One region of the Xanthobacter versatilis genome, then DNA from elsewhere that is predicted to be linked to it. Evidence: predicted binding sites of a transcription regulator. Region 1 holds the regulator's gene; each other region holds the start of a gene.

Region 1 (2,264 bases):
GCCTCGGCGAAGGCGCGCAGGAACTTGTCCTTCAGGCTCGCGATCTCGGCTTCCAGGCGCTGCTTTTCCGCAGCGAAGTCGCCCCCGATCTCCTGGTCGGCGGTCGCGAGGGCTTCGGCCTCGGCGGTCGCTTCGTTGACGCCCGCGTTCACACCGTTTTCGCTTGCGTCGCCGCCGGTCTCGGGCGCGCGCTTCTGCTCGCTCATCCGGTTATCCCCTGCCATGAATGTCGCCCCCGCAGGGGCAAATGCCTAATGTCAACGCGGATATCGGGGCCACGGCGCCAAAAATCAAGACTGCGCGAGAACCGGCGCCGGACTGCCCCCGACAGTTTCGCCCGCCGGGCCGATCGGCTCAGGCGGCGTCCACCCCCGGCGCGCCGAGCACGCGGCTGACCAGCCGGGCGGTGAAATCCACCATGGGCACGATGCGCCCGTAATTGAGCCGGGTCGGGCCGATGACCCCGAGCACCCCCACCACCCGGCCCTGGCCATCGCGATAGGGCGCCACGATGGTGGAGGAGCCGGACAGCGAGAACAGCCGGTTCTCCGAGCCGATGAAGATGCGCAGGGCCTGCGCCTCCTCGGCCCGGCCCAAGAGGTCCACCACCTCGCGCTTGGTCTCCAGGTCGTCGAACAGCAGGCGGATGCGCTCCAGGTCCTCCAGCGCCCGCAGGTCCTCCAGCAGCTTGGCTTGTCCGCGCACGATGAGCTTGCGGTCGCCCGGCTCCTCGCCGGACCAGGAGGCGAGGCCGTCCTCCACCACCCGCGCGGTGAGGGCGTCGAGGTCGAGCCGCAGCTCGGCGAGCAGGTTCTCCATCTCGGCCCGCGCATCGCCGAGGGTGCGGCCGCGGATGCGGGCATTGAGGAAATTGGTGGCCTCGGTCAGCGCCGAGGTGGGCAGGCCCGGCGGCAAGGGCAGCACGCGGTTTTCCACCTGCCCATCCTCGGAGACGAGGATGACGAGGGCGCGGCCCGGCTCCAGCGGCACGAATTCCACATGCTTGAGACGCGGGTCGGTCTTGGTGGCGGTCACCACGCCGGCGCCACGGGCGAGGCCCGAGAGCATGGCGGAGGCTTCCTGCAGCACGCCTTCCACCGTGGTGGTCTTGGCGGCGGCCATCACCTGGGTCTCGATATTGGTGCGGTCGCGCTCGTTCACGTCGCCGATTTCCATCAGCGCGTCCACGAAGAAGCGCAGGCCGCGCTCGGTGGGCAGGCGGCCGGCGCTGGTGTGGGGGGCATAGATGAGGCCCGCCGTCTCCAAATCCGCCATCACGTTGCGAACGGAGGCCGGCGACAGGGTCATGGGGATGAGGCGCGACAGATTGCGCGAGCCCACCGGCTCGCCGGTGGCCAGGTAGCTTTCCACGATCTGGCGGAAGATCTCCCGCGCGCGCTGATCGATCTGCGCGAGGCCGCCGGTCGACAGGGGCTGGAACGGATCGAGCGCCACTGGATCACCGCTTTCCACTGAACCGGGACTGCCCCGGGACACGTATTATGTGTCCATCACGGGGGCACTGCACAAGCGCCGTCGCGCATCGGGAAGGGCTTTGCTTCCCTCGCGCCGTCCCTCGCAGGAACGGGCCCCGTACACGGGAGCTGTTCGCTCTTCGGCGTCTGCCGCATTTCCTTCACGCGAACCGGTCTCCACTTCGCTCGAAAATGCTCTAAAAGGGGCGCCCGATGACCAGACAAGAGGTAAGTCCCATGCGCCCCAGCAAGCGCGCCGCCGACGAGATGCGCGCGGTCTCCTTTGAACGGGGCGTGATGCGCCACGCGGAAGGCTCCTGCCTCGTGAAGTTCGGCGACACCCATGTGCTCGTCTCCGCCACGCTGGAAGAGCGCCTGCCGCCGTGGCTGAAGGGCCAGGGCCGGGGCTGGGTGACGGCGGAATATTCCATGCTGCCCCGTGCCACCCACGATCGCACGCGGCGCGAATCCACCACCGGCAAGCAGTCCGGCCGCACCCAGGAAATCCAGCGCCTGATCGGCCGGTCGCTGCGCTCGGTCACCGATCTCGTGGCCCTGGGCGAGAAGCAGATCACCCTCGACTGCGACGTGCTGCAGGCCGATGGCGGCACCCGCACCGCCGCCATCACCGGCGCCTGGATCGCGCTTTACGACTGCCTGAGCTGGATGCGTCAGCGCTCCATGGTCAAGGAGATCCCGCTCAAGGACCACGTGGCGGCGGTGTCCTGCGGCATCTACAACGGCACGCCGGTGCTCGACCTTGACTATGCCGAGGATTCGGTGGCCGAG
Region 2 (2,264 bases), on a different contig from region 1:
TTGGGCATCGGCACCTATTCGCCGCGCCTGGACGCCAAGGGCAATTCGGTGCGCGGCATCTCGGCCTTCCGCGACCTCGCCGAAGAGATGGGGCTGCACGTGTTCGACCCCACCAACCGCGGCTCGTCCCTGCTCAGCGCCTATCGGCGCTGAACCGGCTTTTGCGCTCCAGCGCGGCAGGGAAGGGCTGAAGGGGAAACGGCCGGCTCAAGGCCGGCCGGATCAGGCGTGCGGCTCAGGAGCAGCGCACGTAGACCATGGTGCCGTACCGGCGGGCGACCTCGGGGTCGAGCCACTTCAGCACCAGCACGTTGCCGTCGAAGCGCACCACCTGCCGGTCGCGCTCGCCGCCCGCCGGGTCATCGGGGGGGCCGATATAGGTTGGGCCGCCGGCCACCTGCTTCGACACCACTTCGGTCAGCTTGTTGTCGTCGGCGAGATACATCATGACGCCGCCATTGGTGCCGGCGGTGATGACATAGGGGTTGGAGCACTGGGCCCGCGCCTGGTTCTCTGTCCGGGTGGCGTCGTCGGGACGGTGATAGGCGGCCAGGCCCCAGCGGCCCACCAGGCGGTCGGGCGGGATCGGGCTGGTGAATTGCGGGCGGGCCGGGGGCGGCGGCTCAGTGGGGCCGCTCGCGCAGCCGGCGAGGGTCAGCGCCAGTCCGGTTATGGCAACGCCCAGCAGGCCGGCGCGCCGCGTGGCGCCCACATGCGACTTCGATCCCGCAAACATCTTCGTCATGTGATTTCCGAGGCCTCCCGCCGCCTGGGATCCGTTGTCCGATCGCCCGCCATACCAGCCGGTTGCACCGACCATACCGGCTGGCGCCGCCCGCGTCGATGCCGCCGCGCCCCGCGAATCGCGAAGGTTCGGCGCCAGTGTGCCGCAAAGCTAGACCATGTGGGTTACGGCTTTCCTAGCTGTCCTTTGGGGCAGCCGGTCGGATCTCATGCTGCAGCGCGCCTTGACGGGGCGGGGTGGCCCGCTTATCTCCGCTGCGAGCTTGGCACTCCACCTTGGAGAGTGCCAGAACCGGCGGGCCAGAGGCTCGCGTCCCTCGGAGAGGTAAAAACAATGTCCTTCCGTCCCCTGCACGACCGCGTCGTGGTCAAGCGCATCGAAGCCGAGCAGAAGACCGCCGGCGGCATCATCATCCCCGACACCGCCAAGGAAAAGCCCCAGGAGGGCGAGGTGATCGCGGTGGGCGCCGGTGCGCGCGACGAGGCCGGCAAGCTGGTTCCCCTCGACGTGAAGGCGGGCGACCGGGTGCTGTTCGGCAAGTGGTCCGGCACCGAAGTGAAGATCGACGGCCAGGACCTTCTCATCATGAAGGAGAGCGACATCCTCGGCGTCATCACCAAGTGAGTGGTGTTGCTGGTTGAGTGTCGCTGCCGCGTGCGGGTTTCGCCAAGTGATGCCAGGTGATGGCGGCCTGAACGCACCCCATAATCCCAGAATTTAGGAGGCCGTAATGGCTGCCAAAGACGTAAAGTTCTCCGGCGACGCTCGTGAAAAGCTGCTGCGCGGCGTCGACATCCTCGCCAACGCGGTGAAGGTCACCCTCGGCCCCAAGGGCCGCAACGTGGTGATCGAGAAGTCGTTCGGCGCCCCGCGCATCACCAAGGACGGCGTCACCGTCGCCAAGGAGATCGAGCTGGAAGACCGGTTCGAGAACCTCGGCGCCCAGCTGGTGCGTGAGGTCGCCTCCAAGACCAACGACCTCGCCGGCGACGGCACCACCACCGCCACCGTGCTGGCCCAGGCCATCGTGAAGGAGGGCGCCAAGTCGGTCGCCGCCGGCATGAACCCCATGGACCTGAAGCGCGGCATCGACCTCGCCGTGGCCGCCGCCATCGCCGACATCCGCGCCCGCGCCAAGAAGGTCTCCTCCTCCGCCGAAGTCGCGCAGGTCGGCACCATCTCCGCCAACGGCGATGCCTCCATCGGCGAGATGATCGCCGGCGCCATGCAGCGCGTGGGCAATGAAGGCGTCATCACCGTCGAGGAAGCCAAGACCGCCGAGACCGAGCTCGAAGTGGTCGAAGGCATGCAGTTCGACCGCGGCTATCTCTCTCCCTATTTCATCACCAATGCGGAGAAGATGATCGCCGATCTGGAAGAGCCCTATCTCCTCATCTTCGAGAAGAAGCTCTCCGGCCTGCAGCCGATCCTGCCCGTGCTCGAAGCCGTGGTGCAGACCGGCCGTCCGCTGGTCATCGTGGCCGAGGACGTGGAAGGCGAGGCGCTGGCCACCCTGGTG
Region 3 (2,264 bases), on a different contig from region 1:
CCGCGTCGAAGAAGTGGCGGACCGCGGCGATCACCTCGGGATAGAGCCGCAGATATTCCGGCGCGCGACCGCCGGGGACCAGCAGGGCGTCGTAGCTGGCAACATCCACCTCGGCGAAGGTGGCGTTGAGGGCAAAGAGGTGGCCCGGCTTCTCCGTGTAGGTTTGATGGCCCTCGAAATCATGAATTGCGGTGGCGATCTTGTCGCCCGCCTTCTTGCCGGGGCAGACGCCATGCACCGTATGCCCCACCGCCAGCAGCGCCTGGTAGGGCACCATGATCTCGTAATCCTCGCCGAAATCGCCGACGATCATCAAAATGCGCTTGCCCGCCATTGCCTTCTCCCCTGCTGCGCCGGCGCGCGAACGCGGCCGGCGTCGAGGGAGCAAGGTTAGGACGCGCATCGTCCGCCGGGTGTTATCCGGTTGCGACAGCCGCCGGCGCCGGGCTGGTCAGTTCAGGAGGAACATCCCGTCCACGGTCCGCAGCTCCGCCGGCTTGATGAGCCCGCTATGGGCCACCCGCACCGAATGAAGCCGGCCCTCGATCTCCCGCTGCCAGAACTCAAGAAACCTGTTGAGTTCCGGAAAACGCGGGCAGAGGTCGTATTCCTGCCAGAGATAGGTCTGAAGAAGCGCGGGATGGTCGGGCATCCGGTACAGGATCTCGGCCGTGGCGAGACCGTAGCCCTCCATCTGCAGGACGAAATCACGCGACACCTTGGACGGATGGGACACCATGGGGCACACCTCCATATCCCTGTCCCGGAACGTCTCGCCGCCAGTGTGGAGGCCGTCGGGACCAGACAACTGCATTGTCGGCTCCAAAGTTTCGGACGGCCAAGGCTAAAGATTGGTTTCTGTCTGCAAAAACAATGTTCTAGCAGCCTCGGGCCAGGACTGCTGACAGCCCCATTGATGAAGGGGTGGGCGCACAGAAATCAGGCGGGGTCCTCCCCCATCCTTGATTTCATTCGGATTTCGGCCCTGCTAGCACTCCGCACCTGCGAGTGCTAAATTTTTTCCGCACCCCCTTGCGGGACGAAAACCGCGGTCTTAGATCGCGGTCGGGCCGGGTGCTCTTAGGCCCGGCGCCTTGAATTGAAGCATCGAACCGGAGGTTTCCCGATGGGTTTCCGTCCTCTGCACGACCGCGTGGTTGTGAAGCGCATCGAAGCCGAGCAGAAGACTGCCGGCGGCATCATCATTCCCGACAGCGCCAAGGAAAAGCCCCAGCAGGGCGAAGTCGTCTCCGTGGGCCCGGGCGCCCGCAACGAGAAGGGCGAGCTCGTCGCCCTCGACGTGAAGGCCGGCGACCTGGTGCTGTTCGGCAAGTGGTCGGGCACCGAGGTGAAGATCGACGGCCAGGATCTCCTGATCATGAAGGAGAGCGACATCCTCGGCGTGCTCGAGACTTCGGCTAACGCCCAGAAGGCCGCCTGAGTCAGCCCGGCTGACCGCGGTTTTCATCCACACCCCCTCTTCCGTCCCAATCTGAAGGAGCAGGCCACATGGCTGCCAAGGACGTAAAATTCTCCGTTGATGCGCGCGACAAGGTTCTGCGCGGCGTCGATATTCTCGCCAATGCCGTGAAGGTCACCCTCGGTCCCAAGGGCCGCAACGTGGTGATCGAGAAGAGCTTCGGCGCCCCGCGCATCACCAAGGACGGTGTGTCGGTGGCCAAGGAAATCGAGCTTGAGGACAAGTTCGAGAACCTCGGCGCCCAGCTGGTGCGCGAAGTCGCCTCCAAGACCAATGATCTGGCCGGCGATGGCACCACCACCGCTACCGTGCTGGCCCAGGCCATCGTCCGCGAGGGCGCCAAGGCGGTTGCCGCCGGCATGAACCCCATGGACCTGAAGCGCGGCATCGACCTCGCCGTGGACGCCATCGTCAAGGACCTGGCCTCCAACTCGCGCAAGGTGACCTCCAACGACGAGATCGCCCAGGTCGGCACCATCTCCGCCAACGGCGACGCCGAGGTCGGTAAGTTTCTCGCCGAGGCCATGAAGAAGGTCGGCAACGAGGGTGTCATCACCGTCGAGGAAGCCAAGACCGCCGAGACCGAGCTCGACGTGGTCGAGGGCATGCAGTTCGACCGCGGCTACCTCTCGCCCTACTTCGTGACCAACGCCGACAAGATGCGCGTTGAGTTCGAGGAGCCCTACATCCTCATCAACGAGAAGAAGCTCTCCGGCCTCCAGGAGCTGCTGCCCGTGCTCGAGGCGGTGGTGCAGTCGGCCCGTCCGCTGCTGATCATCGCCGA

The links. The regulator HrcA, encoded in region 1, represses chaperone genes, less so after heat shock. The targets are predictions, from matches to a motif close to GTTAGCACTCNCNNNNNGNGAGTGCTAAC.
Region 2: groES (co-chaperone GroES) is a predicted target of HrcA. The motif match lies at 1,007-1,035, and genes of this name have one in related genera.
Region 3: groES (co-chaperone GroES) is a predicted target of HrcA. The motif match lies at 988-1,016, and genes of this name have one in related genera.

The regions. Positions count from the first base shown of each region.
Region 1 is NZ_JBAFVB010000011.1:70,288-72,551, forward strand. Features, by position in the region: gene grpE (nucleotide exchange factor GrpE) at 1-206, opposite strand, end outside; gene hrcA (heat-inducible transcriptional repressor HrcA) at 355-1,473, opposite strand; gene rph (ribonuclease PH) at 1,713-2,264, shown strand, end outside.
Region 2 is NZ_JBAFVB010000001.1:265,457-267,720, forward strand. Features, by position in the region: gene glsA (glutaminase A) at 1-153, shown strand, start outside; gene V5F66_RS01095 (hypothetical protein) at 236-736, opposite strand; gene groES (co-chaperone GroES) at 1,079-1,369, shown strand; gene groL (chaperonin GroEL) at 1,476-2,264, shown strand, end outside.
Region 3 is NZ_JBAFVB010000002.1:314,086-316,349, forward strand. Features, by position in the region: gene V5F66_RS05120 (DJ-1/PfpI family protein) at 1-334, opposite strand, end outside; gene V5F66_RS05125 (usg protein) at 452-739, opposite strand; gene groES (co-chaperone GroES) at 1,127-1,441, shown strand; gene groL (chaperonin GroEL) at 1,510-2,264, shown strand, end outside.